Regions from separate parts of the Exiguobacterium sp. RIT452 genome, predicted to be linked through region 3. Evidence: riboswitches for the same ligand, from Rfam matches in the RefSeq annotation. Region 3 holds a riboswitch; each other region holds the start of a gene.
The links. A riboswitch is a leader RNA that binds a small molecule or an ion and turns the genes downstream of it on or off. The one in region 3 is predicted to bind S-adenosylmethionine.

Region 1 (6,405 bases), on a different contig from region 3:
GCTTTACCACATCGATACGCCGACGAAAAAGGTCTATGCTTTTGATTATGCGGCGGATCAACCGTTGACGAACCGTCGTGTTGCCATCGATTTAGAAGACGAGGATGGTTTCCCGGACGGCATGACAAAAGATCGGGACGGTCACGTCTTCATCGCCCATTATGCCGGGTCGTGCTTAACGCGTTGGAATCTTGAAACAGGTGAAAAACTCGCCCATGTCGAGTTCCCTGTCTCGAATCCGACTTGTCCGATTTTGTATGAAGACCGTTTGCTCGTTACGACGGCCGCGGACGGCGACGACGCCGAACATGCCGGTGCCGTTTTCGAAGTCACGTATTGATGTTTAAGACTCCCTTTTGAGGGAGTTTTTTTGTGGACGCCTGTACTAAAACAGGCGATACTGAAAGAGAAGCGAATATTTTGACGAGGGAGTGTACCCGGATGCGTATTTCATCGATTGAACGGCTTCATCAACTGCAAACGACCCCGTCCTTTTTCCCGGTCAACTGTTACCTATTTGAAGAAGCAGACAGCCTTACCTTGATTGACACAGGAATCTCACTGAATGCCAAAGCCATCTATTCCGTCATCAAGTCTTTTGATAAACCGTTACAATCCATCATCTTGACCCACGCGCATGCCGATCATGTCGGTTCCCTTGATTTTTTAGCGAGTGCCTTCCCGCTCGCTGAAGTATCCATCAGTTATCGGGACGCTGCCCTGCTCAGTGGCGACGAATCGTTACGCGAAGGCGAAACGACACCTCTTAAAGGCGGCATTCCAAAAAACATCAAGACCCGTCCTGATCGGTTACTCGAAAGCGGTCAACAGATCGGCAGTTTAAGTGTCATTGCGTCACCCGGTCATACACCGGGCTCGATTTCCCTTTGGCATGAAGGCAGCCGGACGTTGATTGCCGGAGATGCGTTTCAAACACAAGGTGGACTAGCCGTATCCGGCGACACACGATGGCAATTCCCCTTCCCGTCCCTCGCTACGTGGGATAAGGAGGTGGCACTCCAGTCCGCGCATCAGTTGACGGAGTTGACACCGGACGTGCTGGCGGTTGGTCATGGTCCGCTTGTCGTCGCACCAAGCTTTGATATGCGTCAAGCGGTCGATCGATTCGAACAACTGTTATCCGCTAAAAAGCGAAACGGTTATACCTAAACGAATATACGAAAAAACACCGCCGTTTCTCCTGGTCGCATCGCGACAAAGAGGAACGGCGGTGTTTCATTCGTCCGGTTATTCTGTTTAATACTGGTACAAACGAGCTTCATACGGTGCCAACCGTTCCGGATCATGGGTTTCATGATTGGACAAAAGCAGTTGTTCTTCTCGCAAAGCGAGCGTCGTCGTAACGGCTTCGTCATGAAGATTCAAGACGATTCGCCATGTGACACCGTCCAGTTCCCGCTCGTAGACGTACAAGTACGGATCTTGAATCGCCAAATCGCGGTAGACGCCGTACACCATGACCGGATGTTTTTTCCGTAAGGCAATCAGTGTCCGGTAAAAGGCGAGGACGGAATGGGGATCTTGTTCCGCCGCCTCGACGTTAATCTCCAGATAATTCGGATTGACCGTCATCCAGGAGTGATCAGATTCCGTGAATCCTGCCAGTTGGCTTGTGTTCCATTGCATCGGGGTCCGGGAATTGTCCCGTGCCCGCATCTGCATCGATGACAGGACAGTCCCCGGTGATTCACCGGCTGCAACCCGTTCCGCGTATTGATTCCGGAAGGCGACGTCTTGATAGGCCTCCGGATCAGAAAACCGGATCCCGGTCATGCCGATTTCTTCGCCTTGATAGATATACGGGATGCCGGGTAACGTGTGTAACATCAAGCCAAGTAATTTCGCACTTTCGACCCGGTAGCGTTCGCTTCCGAACCGTGTCACCTGACGTGTATGATCATGGTTGTTCAGGAACTGGGACGCGACACCACGCGGATACAATGCGTCATACCACTGTTTTTGAATCTGCTTGAACCGCGGTAAGTCCATCGTCTCCATGTCATCCGCCACTTCAAAGTGAAACAGCGTCCGTAATTCATTGCGGTCTTCCCCGACGTACAGCAAACCATCTTCCGGACCGACGAACGGAATTTCTCCGACCGTAAATAAATCGGTTCCCGCGAGCACCTCGTCATGCATTTCTTGTAAAAAAGAGTGGATGCCCGGTTGATTGCCGAGATAGGACAGATCAAAGGGATCGGCAACATCCGCAAACGAGGCGCGTTTTTTGATCAGATTGATGACATCCATCCGGAATCCGTCGATGCCTTTGTCCGCCCACCACCGCATCATCGTATAGACGGCTTGTCGGACGGCTGGATGTTCCCAGTTCAAGTCCGGTTGCTCCGATGCAAACGAGTGGAAATAATACTGCTCGCGTGTCTCATCCCACGTCCACGGGCTCGGTGCGAAATAGGAGCGCCAGTTATTCGGAGGTGTTCCTTTTTCCCCATCCTGCCAAATGTACCAGTCCGCCTTTTCGCCCGTCTTGCCACGTCGCGATTCCTCGAACCAAGCGTGTTGATCACTCGTATGGTTGACGACGAGATCAAGAATCAGTTTTAAGCCCCGCTCATGGGCTGCCGCAATCAATTCCTCCAAATCGGACAGCGTTCCCGCCTTTTCCATGATCGTGTAATAGTCGGAAATATCATATCCGTTATCGACATCGGGTGATGTATAACAGGGGTTTAACCAGATGACATCCACACCAAGCGACGCGATGTAATCCAACTTTTCGATCACCCCCCGTAAATCTCCCATCCCGTCTCCGTTCGAGTCCTTAAAACTGCGCCAATACACTTGATAGACAACGGCTTCTTTCCACCAGGTTCGATTCATCCGATCATCTCCTTAGTTATCTAATCGTCTTCTTGTTCAGTGTATCAAAAACATGAAAGAGAGCGGCCGTTTTTCCCAATTATCAACAATTATGAAAAAACCCTTTTCTTTTGACTGAAAATTCGCTATCCTTGACGACAATACCTAACAAGGAGGAACACAGATGAAACATTTCGCCCCATCGATTGCGATTGATCGGCTGCCCGCTCCGGTCTTTGCTGAACTCGCTCAGCGGATTGGTGCCGTCAAAGCAGCCGGCCACGATGTCATCACGCTTGGTCAAGGAACACCGGACCAAACCACGCCCGTACATATTTTGGACGCCCTAAAAGAGGCCATCAATGACGCCGCCAATCTCCAATATCCTCCGTTTCGCGGACATGATTTTCTCAAACAGGCTGTAGCCGATTTTTATCAGTCCGAATTCGGTGTGACGATTGATCCTGCTTCTGAGGTCGCCATTTTGCTCGGCAGTAAAGCCGGCATCGTCGCCTTGCCGCAAACAATCGTCAATCCGGGTGAAGGTGTCATTGTTCCCGATCCCGGTTACCCCGACTATCTTTCCGGCGCGGCATTGGCAGGTGCTTACCCGATCACATTACCGCTCCTTGCGGAAAATGCTTTTTTACCTGACTACACGTTACTCGATACGACGGATGTCGAACGGGCCCGGATGTTGTTCCTCAACTATCCGAGCAATCCGACCGGCGCGACGGCGACGGCGGAAGCCTTTGAACAGTCGGTCGCTTTCGCTGACGCGAACGACATTTGTGTCGTCCATGACTTGGCGTACGGCGGTATCAGTTTTGATGGTCCGACCCGAAGTTTCCTCCAGACCGAAGGAGCGAAAGACGTCGGAATCGAACTCTTTTCATTATCCAAACGCTTCAACATGTCCGGCTTCCGCATCGCCTTTGCAATCGGGAATCCATCCGTCATCTCAAGTATCGAAACGTACCAGGAACACTTATACGTCAGTGCCTTTACACCCATCCAGCACGCAGCGACCGTCGCCCTGTCAAGCGACCAAACGTGTGTCCGTGAGCTGAGTGCGCTGTATGAAGCCCGTCGCGATGCCTTGTTCGGCAAATTACAAGACATCGGATGGGATGGACCGATCCCTGGTGGTTCCTTCTTCGTCTGGTTGCCGGTCCCGTCCGGCTTTACGTCACAAAGTTTTACCGACCACTTGCTGGACGAGGCGCATGTCGCCGTCACACCGGGACATTTCTTCGGTGAATATGGCGAAGGCTACGTCCGGATCAGTTTGATTGCCGACGCCGAACGATTGGTCGAAGCTGCCGAACGGATTGGTCAGCTCAATCTGTTTCAGCAAGCCGTTGCGGAATAATTCTGAAAAAACGTTTGACAGATGGGAATGATTTCCGTTAAAGTAAATCCCAACAGCATATCTACTTATCGCGAGCGACCGAGGGAATAGGCCCAACGACGTCCGGCAACCACCTTTAAGGAACGGTGCCACATCCTACAGAATGTTTCATTCTGAGAGATAAGTTACGAAATCTTACACTTCGTCGCTTTTTTCTGGTTGCTCTTAACTGGAAAAAGGCGATTTTTTTGTATAGGGAGGAAACAACAGATGATTGAATTCAAAGGCATCACCAAACGGTTCGTACGTGACCGGACACCGATTTTCGCCCTGCGTGACGTCAACTTAACGATTCAGCAAGGAGAAATTTTTGGCATCATCGGTGAATCCGGTGCCGGAAAAAGTACCTTGTTGCGTTTGATCAACGGACTCGAAACACCGACCCAAGGAACGGTCAAAGTATCCGGTATCAAACTGTCCGATTTATCCAAAGGCAGCCTAAGAGAGTTGCGCCTGAAGATCGGAATGATCTTTCAACATTTCCAATTGATTCAATCGCGGAATGTTTCCGACAACATCGCGTTCGCCTTAAAGGCAGCCGGCGTCAAACGCAGTGATTTCCCAAGCCGGATCAAAGAACTCGTTGCCCTGGTCGGACTTGAAGGATTTGAGACGAATTTCCCGAGCCAACTCAGCGGCGGACAAAAACAACGGGTCGGGATTGCCCGCGCCCTGGCGAATAATCCGAGTGTCCTGTTATGTGACGAGGCAACATCAGCTCTCGATCCGGTCACGACCCTGCAAATTCTGGAATTGCTGAAGGACTTGAATGAACGGCTCGGTCTGACGATCATCCTGATCACTCACGAGATTGATGTCGTCAAACAGATTTGTCACCGCGTCGCCGTCATGGCTCACGGTGAAGTCGTCGAAGTCGCCAACACCTACGACATATTCAGTCAACCGACCCATGACGTCACAAAACATTACGTCGATACAGCACTGCAAATCGAGTTGCCGGAACGGATACTTCGGACGACACCCGGGAAGATCATCCGTCTCCAATTCACGGGAGAAAAGACCGGTGAGAGTACGCTGTCAGAAGCGATCAAACAATTTGATATCTCGGTCAGCATCCTGCACGGAAAGGTTGATTATATTCAAAACGTCGCCTTCGGGGTGTTGATCGTCAGCCTGACCGGTCCAACGCTTCACGTCAACCGGGCCCTCACTTGGCTTGAGGAGCAACTCCATACGCTTGAGGTGATTCAGGATGTGGCTTGACCGGATTCAAACGATGTTACCGGAGTTGGCAAAAGCCTTAGGCGAAACGGCCTTGATGGTCGGGATTTCCCTTGGTTTTGCCCTCGTCGTCGGGATTCCGCTGGGAATTCTTTTATTCATCACCGACCGTGGATTGTTTTTCCAAAACGTCTTCGTTCGCAGTATTTTGGACTTTTTCGTTAATATCGTTCGTTCGTTACCGTTCATCATCTTGCTTGTCGCATTGATTCCACTGACACAATTGTTGCTCGACAATACGATCGGTCCGACAGCTGCTTCTGTCAGCTTAAGTGTTGCCGCTATTCCGTTTCTTGCCCGACTCGTCGAGACCTCACTCCGTGAGATTCCACCGGGCTTGATCGAAGCTGCTGAGGCGTGCGGCGCCACACCATTTCGCATCATCATCAGCGCCCTGTTACCGGAAGCCCTTCCCGGAATCATTCAAGCGGTGACGTTGACGACGATCAGCCTGATCGGCTTTTCTGCCATGGCCGGCATCGTCGGCGGCGGCGGTGTCGGTGACCTCGCCATCCGCTTCGGTTATTACCGGTACGATAACGTCGTCATGATCGTGACGATCATCGTACTCGTCGTCATCGTCCAAAGCATCCAAGGGCTCGGCAATCAACTTGCCCGTCGTGCTGATAAACGTTAAATCCAAAATAGAGACCACTAAGGGAGAGAATGACTATGAAAAAACGATACGCCTTTTTAGCAACAGGATTACTGGGAGCCGGGATTCTTGCCGGCTGTGGCGACAGCAGTGCGAAAGAAGAAACCAAGTCGATTAAGATTGGTGCGACGAGCGGTCCTTACAGTGACATGGTCAAAGAAGCGATTCAGCCTGGTCTTGAAAAGAAAGGCTATAAAGTCGAAATCGTTGAATTCAGCGATTACATCCAGCCGAACATTGCGCTCGGCAGCGGCGA
Region 2 (6,405 bases), on a different contig from region 3:
TCACTGTCCGATTCCCCGGAACTCGTCAACGAATCACCATTCGAAGGTGCTTGGATGGTCGATATCGAGATCGCAGACGAAGCACAAGTCGAAGCATTGATGGACGCTGCTGCTTACAAATCGATGATCAACGAGTAATACTTAACGAAAAGATGACAAGGAAACGATTTCGTTTCCTTGTCGTCTTTTTTTCTGTATACTGGCACAAGATAAGAAAGAGGAAGGGAGAACGGGATTAATGAAGGAAGTCACAGCAGCACCAGAAAACGGTTTTTTGTATGTCTATGCACCGATGTGTGGGACGTGTGCCATCGCAAGTCGGATGCTTGAGATCGTCGAAGCGACAAAAGACGGGGAATGGATTCAACAAGCGAACGGAAACTTCATTCCGGAGTTTTTGGAACAAGCCCAAGTCATGAGTGTTCCCGCCTTGTTAAAAATCGAGGATAACCAAGTCGTATCAAGGCTTTATGCGTTTCAGTCGGTTCAGAACGTCTTTGCATTTTGTGCGGAATAAGGAGAGGAATCAAAAAAAGATTTCTCTTTACGCTAAATTGTCGGAATATTTACAATAATCCGTTGACAATGACAAATTATGAATGGTATATTCATATCAACTTCTAGAAATACTTTATAGGAAGTCTGGCAGAGATGTAAATCGGCTGTTTCTTTTCATGACAGAACCGTTCAACAAAATCCTAGGTTGTTTGTTTGTCTCCCCTTAAGTCGTCCCCCAAAGACGAAGCGGCCCAAAAAGACAATCCTGGATTGGAGCAGGTAATCTGAATGCGAGGACAGTTTGGTTTATATGTCGAAAGGGCGCCGTCCTCTGGTACGACGAACGAAGAAGTTCGTGTCAGAGCTGGGTTTTCCTTCGTAGTGTTTCTAACCACATTATTCGTGTTGCCGGTTCACCGGCAGCGCCTTTTTTTTGTTTTCGAAAGATTTTCGAGCAGTCACCTTGCCAAGCTGAATTCTCCCTGCTACAATGCGATTAAGGTAAATTACTTTAATTCATATCCGATTAGTCGGAATTAAAAAGAGATACGGAGGACGAACAGGCATGACAGTACGTTTTATGGATGTATTTACAGAGTGGGCGTCAACATACGACGACACGGTTACGGGGCACGATCCGGAGTACAAAGAAGTCTTTCGTCGTTATGAAGAAATATTAGATACAGTGGCAACAAAAGCGATCTCACCGGTCGTCGAGTTCGGGGCTGGAACAGGGAACCTGACCCAACGGTTGCTCGATCGGCATCAAGACGTTTTGGCGGTGGAACCGAGCCCGGAGATGCGGGAAATTCTCATCGATAAGATTCCAACGTTACCTGTACAGGACGGACACTTCCTGTCCTTTACGGCAGACCACGCGAAAAGTTTTGTTTCGACCTATGCGTTTCATCATCTGACGGATGAGGAAAAGGGAGAAGCAGTTGATTTGATGGCGCAGATTTTGCCGCAAGACGGAAAAATCGTCTACGCCGACACGATGTTCGTATCGGAAGAAGCGCGTCTGCAGACGATCGCTGAAGCGAAAGCACAAGGGTTCAACGGTTTGGCAGAAGACTTGGAACGTGAGTTTTATCCACTGATCCCGGTCATGGAACAAATTTTTGCGTCACGTGGATTTGACGTGACATTCACACAATACAATCACTTCGTCTGGCTCGTAGAAGCCGAGAAAATGGGGGAATAAATCATGACAATCAAAAAAATGAACGTAGAAAGCTTTAACTTGGACCATACGAAAGTCAAAGCACCATATATTCGCGTTGCCGGTTACAAAGACGGAAAAGTCGACCAAGTCGTTAAATATGACATTCGTTTCACACAACCAAACGTCGAGCAAATGCCGATGCGTGCGATGCACACACTGGAACATTTACTGGCAGAAAACATCCGCAACTATTCGGATGATGTCATCGATGTCTCGCCAATGGGTTGCCAAACAGGTTTCTACATGGCGATGATGAACTTCGATTCTGTCGAAAAAATGAGTGAACTCGTTGAGAAGACATTAAAAGACGTCTTAGCAGCAGAAGAAATTCCAGCGCAAAACGAAGTCCAATGTGGATTTGCGAGCGCACACGACCTTAAAGGAGCGAAGCACTATGCCGAGAAAATGCTTGCCGGTCGTGATGAATGGGACATCGTCTTCGGATGATCGCGAAGTCAGTCCGGGACCTCGTCGGAAATACGCCGCTTTACGAGATTACTTCATTCGATTTGCCTGCTGGTACGCGGATTTTGGCGAAGCTCGAATGGATGAACCCTGGGGGCAGCGTCAAAGACCGCCTGGGCATTCAACTCGTTGATGCAGCTATCGAACAAGGATATGTGACACGAGGCGGAACGATCATCGAACCGACTGCCGGCAACACCGGCATCGGTTTGGCGCTCGCCGCTAAAAAATATGACTTACAAGTCATCTGTGTCGTTCCTGAAAAATTCAGTCAGGAGAAACAGACGTTGATGCGGGCACTCGGCGCGACTGTCGTCAACACACCGACTGAACTCGATATGCAAGGCGCGATTGATAAAGCAAAAGAACTGGGACAAACGATTCCGAACAGCTATGTCCCGCTTCAATTCGAAAACGAAGAAAATCCGGTCACGTATCAGCGGACACTTGGTCCTGAGCTGATGGCGGAACTCGATCACATCGATTGGTTCGTCGCCGGATGCGGGTCAGGCGGAACGTTTGCAGGAACCGCTGCTTACTTGAAAGAGCGGCTTGGAACAAAAGGCGCGATCGTCGAACCGGAAGGATCCGTCCTCAACGGGGGACCAGCCGGACCGCATAAGACGGAAGGCATCGGTACGGCTAAATGGCCGAGCCTTGTTTCCCGCGATCTGGTCGATGAGATTCATACGATTTCGGACCACGACGCGTTTACGAAAGTTCATGAATTAGCGGCACGTGAAGGTCTGCTCGTCGGCAGTTCAGCCGGCGCGGCACTCGCGGCAGCACTTGATATTGCAGAACGTTTTCCCGGCAGTACCATCGTCACCGTCTTCGCCGACAGTGCCGAACGGTATTTGAGCCAACAAATCTTTGAAAAGGTGGACGAGACACATGCGTAAAAAGACAGCATTGATTCATGGAGGAACAGGCGTCGATCGAGCAACTGGTGCCGTTACACTTCCGATTTATCAAACGAGTACGTACAAACAAGAGAAAATCGGTCAATTAAAAGAAGGCTACGAATACTCGCGGACAGCCAATCCGACACGGACAAGCATCGAACGATTGATCGCGGACCTCGAAGGCGGCGCACGCGGTTTTGCCTTCGGATCAGGAATGGCTGCGATTCATGCTGTCTTTAACCTGCTTGAGTCAGGTGATCATATCGTCATGACCGATGATGTCTACGGCGGAACGTTCCGTTTGATGCAACGTGTCTTGCCGAAGTTCAACATCCAAGTGACGTTCGTCGATACGACGGATCTTGCCGCGACGGAAGCTGCGGTTCAAGACAATACGAAGATGCTGTACGTCGAAACACCGACAAACCCATTATTGAAAGTCACGGATATCGCGGCTGTCGCTGACATCGCGAAACGTAATAACTTAAAACTCGTCGTCGACAACACGTTTGCGACACCATACTTGCAACAACCACTTGCACTCGGCGCAGACATCGTCTTGCACAGTGCCACAAAATACATCGGCGGACATTCAGACGTCGTTGCCGGACTCGTCGTCGTCAACAGCGATGCACTTGGTGAAGACCTTCACTTCATTCAAAACTCGACAGGCGGTATTCTTGGACCGCAGGACAGCTTCCTGCTCGTCCGTGGTTTACGGACACTTGGTATCCGGATGGATGCAATCGAAGAAACGTCACACGATCTCGTTCAGTTCTTACAGGAACAAGATGTCGTCTCGAACATCTTCTATCCGGGACTTCCAACACATCCGGGTCATGCGACACAACAAAAACAGGCGACTGGTTTTGGCGGCATGATCAGCTTTGATGTCGGATCAGCGGAAAACGCGGAGAAACTCGTCGAAGCGACACACTTCTTCACGCTGGCTGAGAGTCTTGGAGCTGTTGAAAGCTTGATTTCTGTTCCGGCACGCATGACACATGCCTCGATTCCGGCAGAACGTCGCGCTGAGCTCGGCATCACGGATGGTCTTGTCCGGATTTCGGTTGGACTTGAGGACGCAGAAGACTTGAAAGAAGATTTAGCACGTGCTTTCAGCCTGCTTCAACCGGTTTCAGAAAAAACTGTTTGACAAGCAAAATAACCCCTGCTAATATTCAGATTATATTAAAAATAACTAAATACCGAATACTCTTATCGAGAGTGGTGGAGGGACTGGCCCGATGAAACCCGGCAACCGCGGAATTTATTCCGAAGTGGTGCTAATTCCAGCAGACGAATGTCTGCAAGATGAGAGCAAATGGTTTTGTGTACTGAAAAAGTGCGCGCGTTTGCTCTAAAACGTGCGCACTTTTTTTACGTTTAGGAGGGACAGTATTGATTCGCTTACAGGATGTAGGAAAGATTTATCGCTCGAAGCGCGGATCGGTTGAAGCCGTCGTCAATGTCGACTTAACAATCGAGCGCGGTGAAATTTTTGGAATAATCGGTTATTCGGGAGCAGGGAAGTCCACCTTGATCCGATTATTGAATATGTTAGAAGCTCCGACGAGTGGTTCGATTCAAATCGACGGAGTCGAAATGACGACGTTACGTCCAAAAGAATTACGCGGTGTTCGCAAAAACGTCTCGATGGTCTTCCAGCACTTTAACCTGCTGTGGTCACGGACGGTCGAAGAAAACATCATGTTCCCGCTCGAACTCGGTGGTTATCCGAAAGCACGCCGTAAAGAACGGGTCGCCGAGCTGATTCAACTCGTTGGACTCGACGGACGTGAAGGGGCTTACCCGTCCCAACTGTCGGGTGGGCAAAAACAACGGGTCGGGATTGCCCGGGCACTGGCGTCTAACCCGGACGTCTTATTATGTGACGAAGCGACAAGCGCGCTGGATCCGAAAACGACGGACTCGATTTTAGAGTTGCTCGTCGACATCAACAAAAAACTGAAACTGACCATCGTCTTGATCACACATGAGATGCACGTCATTCAAAAAATCTGTAACCGGGTCGCCGTCATGGAAGCCGGGAAAATCGTCGAACAAGGACCGGTCGCCGAAGTCTTCCGTCATCCGAAACAAGCGATGACAAAAGAGTTCGTGAAACAGTTAACGTCTTCATCAGAAAACGAATTGACGTTTGCGAAATTAAGGGAACGGTATCCGACCGGGAAAATCGTTCAGTTGACGTTTGTCGGTTCAACTGCCGAAAGCCCGATTCTTGCCGAAGTCATGAAAGATTCGACCTTATTATTTAATATCATTGGCGGGAACGTCGGACAGACGCAAGACGGTGCCCTTGGGACACTGTTCATTCAGTTGATCGGTGCCGAACATGAAACACAAGCGGTCATCGCCAAACTTCAAGCGAGTGACGTTGAAGTGGAGGTGGATCATCGATGAGTACATTTTTCAGTGAATTGGATTGGGAAATGGTCTGGGAAGCGACCGGCAGTACGGTTTATATGACGGCTGTTTCAGGGCTCGCGACGTTTATCCTCGGACTGGTCATCGGTCTCTTGTTATACGCGACAAACGAAGAACTGTTGTTTAAAAACCGAGCGCTGTATTCCGTACTCAGCTTTTTAGTCAATGTCTTCCGCTCGATTCCGTTCATTATCCTGTTGATTTTATTGATTCCAGTCACGTTAATCATCGTCGGATCATTTTTAGGACCGACCGCTGCGTTACCGGCGTTAATTCTGGGTGCGGCACCGTTTTACGGCCGGATGGTCGAACTCGCTCTTCGTGAAGTCGATAAAGGGGTCATTGAAGCAGCCGAATCGATGGGCGCAACGAAATTCCAAATCATCTATAAAGTCTTGATTCCGGAAGCTCTTCCGGCAATCGTTTCAGGTATTACCGTAACACTCGTCGCACTCGTCGGTTACACGGCAATGGCCGGAGTAGTCGGTGGTGGTGGACTGGGAGACATGGCCTTCATCGAAGGATTCCAACGTTCCCAAAATGACGTCATCGTCATTGCGACACTATTGATTCTCGTCATCGTCTTTATTATTCAGATTATTGGTGATTTGCTCGTCAAGGCAATCGATAAACGATAATACTAACTTTAATTCATTGGAGGAATCATTCATGAAACTTTGGAAAAAATTTGTCGGCACAGCAGCAGTATCGGTCTTAGCAGTCAGCCTTGCAGCATGTGGAGAAGAATCTTCATCAGGCAGCGGCAGCGGCGATTCAAAAACATTGGTCATCGGAGCATCAAACGTTCCCCATGCTGAAATCCTCGAGCACGTTCAAAAAGAATATGAAGCAAAAGGCTACAAA
Region 3 (6,405 bases):
CGACCGCCAAAAGAGAATGAACGGTTCCAAGGTTTATTAAGTGTGGAAGCAGTCAACGGGGAAGCGCCGGATACGGCCCGGAATCGTCTGTTTTTCCCGGCATTGACGCCGATTTATCCGGATCGTTTGATGCGACTCGAAACAGAACCACGCCATCTGTCGGTTCGTGTGATGGATATGATTGCACCGGTTGGCTTCGGACAACGGGGACTGATCGTCGCACCGCCTAAAGCGGGTAAGACATCTCTATTAAAAGAAATCGCGAATTCGATTCAAGTGAATCACCCGGATGTCGAATTGATCGTTCTATTGATCGATGAGCGCCCGGAAGAGGTGACGGATATCGAACGGTCTGTCCCGGGAGCCGATGTCGTCAGTTCAACGTTTGACGAAACACCGGATAACCACGTACGGATTTCAGAACTCGTTTTGGAACGGGCGATGCGTCTCGTCGAGCATAAAAAAGATGTGGTCATCTTGATGGATTCGATTACACGTCTGACACGTGCTTACAACTTAACGGTTCCGCAAAGCGGACGGACGTTGTCCGGGGGGATTGATCCGGCCGCCTTCCATAAACCCAAACGCTTTTTCGGTGCTGCCCGGAACATCGAACACGGTGGCAGCCTGACGATTCTTGCGACTGCCCTCGTCGAGACCGGCTCACGGATGGACGACGTCATCTATGAAGAGTTTAAAGGGACCGGCAACATGGAGCTCCATCTCGACCGGAAGTTATCCGAACGCCGGATCTTCCCGGCCATCGACATCCGGAAATCCGGAACACGGAAAGAAGAGTTGTTGTTACCGCAAGATCAGCTGGATGCCTTGTGGACGATCCGCCGGACGATGAACGAGTCCAATGAGTTTGTCGACAGCTTCTTACGCAAGATTCGTGACACAAAAAACAATGAAGAATTTTTTGTGGAACTGAACAAAGAAAAGAAGAAGCCCGTCCGACGCGCACCTGTCAAACCCCGCGTGACGAAAACAGACACAACGACTTGAAAATAGGTATTGCGGGTCATCAAAAAATCGTTTAGTATAGGAAGGTAACTTACTCTGGCTCAGCAAATGAACCAGGGCGGAAGGAGAGAAAACAACCATGAAACAAGGAATTCACCCAAACTACAACAAAGTTGTATTTATGGATTCAACTACTGAGTACAAATTCTTGACTGGTTCTACACGTTCTTCGAACGAGACAATCACTTGGGAAGATGGAAACGAGTACCCACTCATCCGCGTGGATGTGTCTTCGGACTCGCACCCATTCTACACTGGTCGTCAAAAGTTCAACGCTGCAGACGGTCGTGTCGATCGCTTCAACAAAAAATACGGCCGCAAGTAATTGCGACTTCTGTATTAAAAAACAGCCTGTCTCCATCACTGGAGCAGGCTGTTTTTGTATAAACTGAACTGGGCACGATAGGTGAGATAGGTTTTAAGCACAAACGACAGACCGATCGCTCCAGCCGCTCCGACGAGGTACGGCAGCATATCCGGATTGTCCGCAAAGTGTTGAAACAGCAGACTGAAGGAAAAATGACGTCCGAGAAAATAACCCGCTCCTAAAAAGATACTGATCCAGATCAAGGCACCGGTATAGGCATACGTGACGAAGATCCGAAACGGCATCTTCGAGACACCGGCAAAAAACGCAGAGAGCTGACGGAGTCCGGGTATGTAGTAACCGATGATCAAAACCGTTTTCCCGTAACGTAAAAATCCGGCCTCCGCTTGAAAGATATGTTTTTCGGAAATCCGTAACTTCGGAGCCACTCGATGCAGCAGGGGCATCCCGAGTTTCAGACCCAGCACATAGCTGATCGTCATCCCGATGCAACTGCCGGCATACGCCGCCAGAATCGTTCCGATCAGTGGTAAATCACCGTGATGCATCCAAAATCCTGACATGACGAGTAACGTTTCGTCAGGAATCGGTAAACCGACGATTCCGCCGGCTAACAGAATGGCGAGACCGAATGCTCCATATTGATGGAGAACTTCATGTAGTATGTGATGAATCGGAGTCACCTTCCTTCAAAGAAACTTCTTCCTTAGTGTACAGGAAATAGATACCAGTTGAAATGAGGAGATGAAGATTTAGGGGAATACTGAGGAGTTTTCGATTTTGAGAAGTCAACTCTTTTTCTCAATTTAGATTCGGGCTATACTCGTTAAAGTGACTAATTTTAGAGGACGGTGTTTTACAATGATGCATGTGATCAATCAGTATGGTTGGATCGAAGTGATTTGCGGAAGCATGTTTTCCGGCAAATCCGAAGAGCTGATCCGTCGTGTTCGACGGGCACAGTACGGAAAATTACCGGTGCAAGTGTTCAAGCCGGCGATTGACGACCGTTACCATGAAGAACATGTCGTGTCGCACGTCGGAAATTCCGTCATTGCGATTCCGATGGCAACGAGCCGGGACGTCTATGCGGCAGTAGCAGAAGAGACACAGGTCGTGGCAATTGATGAAGTTCAATTTTTTGACGATGAAATCGTCGCGGTCATCGAGGCACTGGCGCAAGATGGCAAACGCGTGATTTGTGCGGGGCTCGATCAGGATTTCCGGGCAGAACCATTTGGAAAGATGCCTGAATTATTGGCACGTGCCGAGTTCGTGACGAAATTACAGGCGATTTGTTTATCGTGTGGCGATCCGGCTTCCCGGACACAACGCTTGATTAACGGCCAACCGGCCAACTACAATGATCCGATCATTTTGGTGGGGGCTTCTGAATCTTATGAACCACGTTGCCGTCACTGCCATCAAGTACCGGGCAAACCGCAACCGTTGCAGGAATGGAAAAAACAACAGCAGAATTAAGAGTACAATATGAAAAAGCGAACGATTCTCCGGCCTCAAGGCTTGAAATCGTTCGCTTTTTTTATCAACCGGTCCGTGTCAACTGACTGTACTGCTTGACGAAATAAGCCGTTTCGCGGACAATCGTCTCTTGGTCATGATCGAGTGTCGCGACATGATAGGAATCGAGCAGACAATAACTGCGTTTATCCGTCGAACCAATCATCCGGTGCAGGTAATCCGAACAGGTTGGCGGAACGACATGATCCTCGGCAGAATATAAAATAAGCGTCGGAATTTGAATGGCGGGAAGGGTTGGGATGGTGTCGCGAATCAAGCGTAAAAGTTCGGACGCAGCGACCGCTGGCACGACATCATAGATGATTTCAAAAGCGGTTTGCTTGATATCGGGTGGGCTTTCCGGCAGATAAACCGGACAATCCGTAAACGATAACGCTTCGTAAGCGGGGACGGATAAAGCAGCATTGATTGTGATGATCCCTGCGACCGGCAGACCTTCGGCAGCGAGTGCCAGCGCAAGCGTCGCACCCATCGATTGACCGACGATGAAGATCGATTCACACTGGCGGGACAGTTGAGTAAAGCCCTCGCGGACACTCTGTTTCCAATCTTCGGCCGTCGCCGTTTCGAAGTCACGTACATCTGTCCCGTGACCATGCAGACGGGGGGCGTAGACGGAAAAACCGTGTTCTGCGAAGCGTTCTCCTACAGCCCGAACACTTTGTGGCGTCGCATTAAAGCCGTGACACAGCAAAATACCGACTGATCCACGTTCCAAGAAAAAGGCTTCGGCGCCCGGTAAAACAGGATAACTCATACTCATCATCTCATCCTCCATTTCAAAATAAAAACCCGTTTGGCTTTGGACGGCAAACGAGTTTCTCGTGTGTATCATCCAAAGCGGTTGCTTTGCTGGTCGGAGCACCTTGCCAATCGCAGGTTGCCGTGGAGTCCTAGAGCCAGGTCTCTCGTCCACTCTTGATATAACATATAGGAATTGTCGGATTAATCATTGAGAAGATGATAGCACTGACAGAAAAGGATTGTCAAATGCTCCTTGACCGGCGACCGGAACTCTTCTATGATGAAGCCCAACCTGGGAAATCAATCGATATGGGTCATATGGTTTATTTTTGAAAATATGGTTGACCTTTAAAAGATCTTTCTGTAATGTAAAAATTAGTTTTACGACATAAGTTCGAACAGCAACAACACACATATGAATTTCATACCGCAACACTTATCCAGAGAGGTGGAGGGACTGGCCCTACGAAACCTCGGCAACAGACTCATTATGAGCACTGTGCCAATTCCATCAGACGATTGTCTGAGAGATGAGTCGAGTGGATTCTGCCTCTGTGCGGATCCAGGTCTCTTCTTGTTTCTAAAGAAGAGACCTTTTTGTTTTTTTTAAAAGGGGGAAAAAGTGGTGATTACATTCAAAAATGTAAAAAAAATCTACCAGACCAACGAACAATCGATTGCTGCATTGGACGGTGTCGATCTCGAAATCCGAAAAGGTGAAATCTTTGGCGTGATCGGGTTCAGCGGGGCTGGAAAAAGTTCTTTATTACGGTGTGTCAATCTTCTTGAACGTCCGACATCCGGCAGCGTGACGGTCGACGGGCAAGAACTGACGACACTTTCGGCAAAACAACTGCGGGAAGCGAAACAAAACATCGGGATGATCTTCCAACATTTCAACTTGCTTGATTCGAATACGGTCTTCGCGAATGTCGCAAAACCACTCGTCCTAAAAGGAATTAAAAAGGAGGAAGTCCACCGGCGTGTCACCGAGCTGCTGGCGTTCGTCGACTTAGCGGACAAAGCCGATCATTATCCGGATCAGTTATCGGGAGGGCAGAAACAACGTGTCGGAATAGCGCGGGCACTGGCAACCCAGCCGTCGGTTCTGTTGTGTGACGAAGCGACATCGGCGCTTGATCCGCAGACGACACAACACATCCTGCGGTTACTGAAACAGATCAACGCGGAATATGGCATCACGATTTTACTGATTACACACGAGATGGGCGTCATCCGTGAGATTTGTGACCGGGTCGCGGTCATCGAGGCCGGCAAGTTGATTGAATCGGGTACCGTGTTCGACGTCTTCTCGAATCCGCAGACGGCGACGGCGAAAAACTTTGTCCGTTCCGTCATGCAAGATGAAATTCCGGCGTCGGTGCAACGGTTGATCGAACAACGGGATGCCGGACATCACGTCTACAAAATCAATTTCCTTGGGGCACACACCGGGCAACCGCTCTTGTCGCAAGTCGCCAAACGGTTTGATGTCGATGTCAACATCCTGCACGGCAGCATCACGGAACTGCAAAATATCCCGTTCGGCAGTTTGCTCGTTGAATTGATCGGCGAGACGGCGGAAATCGCGCGAGCCCTGCAATACATTGATCAGTCGGATGTCAACGTCGAGGAGGTGCTGGCAGATGCTAGTTAACTACACGGATATTTGGACCGCTTTTCTGCAAACCTTGACGATGGTCGGATTGTCGCTGCTCTTTTCGACGCTGATTGGGCTGCCGCTCGGAATTCTGTTGGTCGTCACGCGTAAGGGGGCGTTGCTCGAACAAGTACCGCTCTTCAACGTCTTAAGCAGCGTCGTTAATGTGTTCCGGTCGGTTCCGTTCATCATCCTGCTCGTCGCGATCATTCCGCTGACACGGCTGCTCGTCGGGTCGTCGATCGGCACGAAGGCAGCAATCGTCCCGCTGGTCTTTTATGCGGCACCGTACATTGCCCGATTGATTGAAAGTTCACTGCTCGAAGTCAGTACGGGCGTCTTGGAAGCGGCGGAAGCGATGGGTGCGACACCGTTACAGACGATTTTCCGTTTCCTGTTGCCGGAAGCACTCAGCTCGCTTGTCCTGAACTTGACGATCGCGACGATTGGCTTGATCGGGGCATCGGCAATGGCCGGGGCGATCGGCGGCGGCGGCCTCGGGGATTTGGCCATCACCTACGGCTACCAACGATTTGATACGACCGTCATGATCATCACGGTCGGGATCCTCGTCATCCTGGTACAAGGCTTACAGACAACAGGTAACCTGTTGGCACGAAAAATTCGGAGACACTAACAAAACATAGAGAAGATAAGGGAGAGATGAACGATGAAAAAAGGATTAGCGATTGGTGCAGCATTGACGACGGTATTATTTGCAGGGTGTGCAGCGTCCGGGGAAGAGGATCAAAATACAGTCAAGCTTGGCGTCAGCGGCTCGGATACGCAAGTTTGGGAATACGTCGCGAAGAAAGCGAAAAAAGAGGGGATCACGATTGAACTCGTCAAGTTCTCCGATTATGTGCAACCGAACCTGGCACTCGCGGAAGGCGAAATCGATGCAAACTCGTTCCAGACGATTTCGTACTTCAATGCCTTTAAAAAAGAACATGACTTAAAGCTGTCGCCGATTGCGACGACCGTCATCGCACCGATGGGGATCTATTCGGATAAAGTCAAGGATGTCAAAGATATCCCGGTCGGTGGAGAGATTGCCGTCCCGAACGAGGCGACGAACATGGGACGAGCTCTCCTGTTGTTGCAG

Region 1: another riboswitch for S-adenosylmethionine. It lies ahead of D3D03_RS10790 (methionine ABC transporter ATP-binding protein); the one in region 3 lies ahead of D3D03_RS14625 (methionine ABC transporter ATP-binding protein).
Region 2: another riboswitch for S-adenosylmethionine. It lies ahead of D3D03_RS08805 (methionine ABC transporter ATP-binding protein); the one in region 3 lies ahead of D3D03_RS14625 (methionine ABC transporter ATP-binding protein).

The regions. Positions count from the first base shown of each region.
Region 1 covers NZ_QXJB01000004.1:86,059-92,463, reverse strand. Annotated here, with positions in the region: gene D3D03_RS10810 (SMP-30/gluconolactonase/LRE family protein) at 1-340, shown strand, start outside; gene D3D03_RS10805 (MBL fold metallo-hydrolase) at 442-1,170, shown strand; gene D3D03_RS10800 (alpha-glucosidase) at 1,258-2,862, opposite strand; gene D3D03_RS10795 (aminotransferase class I/II-fold pyridoxal phosphate-dependent enzyme) at 3,026-4,213, shown strand; SAM riboswitch class I at 4,276-4,379, shown strand; gene D3D03_RS10790 (methionine ABC transporter ATP-binding protein) at 4,463-5,476, shown strand; gene D3D03_RS10785 (methionine ABC transporter permease) at 5,466-6,131, shown strand; gene D3D03_RS10780 (MetQ/NlpA family ABC transporter substrate-binding protein) at 6,167-6,405, shown strand, end outside.
Region 2 covers NZ_QXJB01000002.1:661,386-667,790, reverse strand. Annotated here, with positions in the region: gene gcvH (glycine cleavage system protein GcvH) at 1-138, shown strand, start outside; gene D3D03_RS08830 (thioredoxin family protein) at 239-517, shown strand; gene D3D03_RS08825 (class I SAM-dependent methyltransferase) at 1,064-1,702, shown strand; gene D3D03_RS08820 (S-ribosylhomocysteine lyase) at 1,706-2,170, shown strand; gene D3D03_RS08815 (PLP-dependent cysteine synthase family protein) at 2,167-3,090, shown strand; gene D3D03_RS08810 (bifunctional cystathionine gamma-lyase/homocysteine desulfhydrase) at 3,083-4,249, shown strand; SAM riboswitch class I at 4,309-4,414, shown strand; gene D3D03_RS08805 (methionine ABC transporter ATP-binding protein) at 4,495-5,517, shown strand; gene D3D03_RS08800 (methionine ABC transporter permease) at 5,514-6,179, shown strand; gene D3D03_RS08795 (MetQ/NlpA family ABC transporter substrate-binding protein) at 6,211-6,405, shown strand, end outside.
Region 3 covers NZ_QXJB01000008.1:70,547-76,951, reverse strand. Annotated here, with positions in the region: gene rho (transcription termination factor Rho) at 1-1,008, shown strand, start outside; gene D3D03_RS14645 (type B 50S ribosomal protein L31) at 1,106-1,351, shown strand; gene D3D03_RS14640 (DedA family protein) at 1,387-2,037, opposite strand; gene D3D03_RS14635 (thymidine kinase) at 2,216-2,836, shown strand; gene D3D03_RS14630 (alpha/beta hydrolase) at 2,901-3,659, opposite strand; SAM riboswitch class I at 3,722-3,824, opposite strand; SAM riboswitch class I at 4,074-4,177, shown strand; gene D3D03_RS14625 (methionine ABC transporter ATP-binding protein) at 4,266-5,297, shown strand; gene D3D03_RS14620 (methionine ABC transporter permease) at 5,287-5,937, shown strand; gene D3D03_RS14615 (MetQ/NlpA family ABC transporter substrate-binding protein) at 5,971-6,405, shown strand, end outside.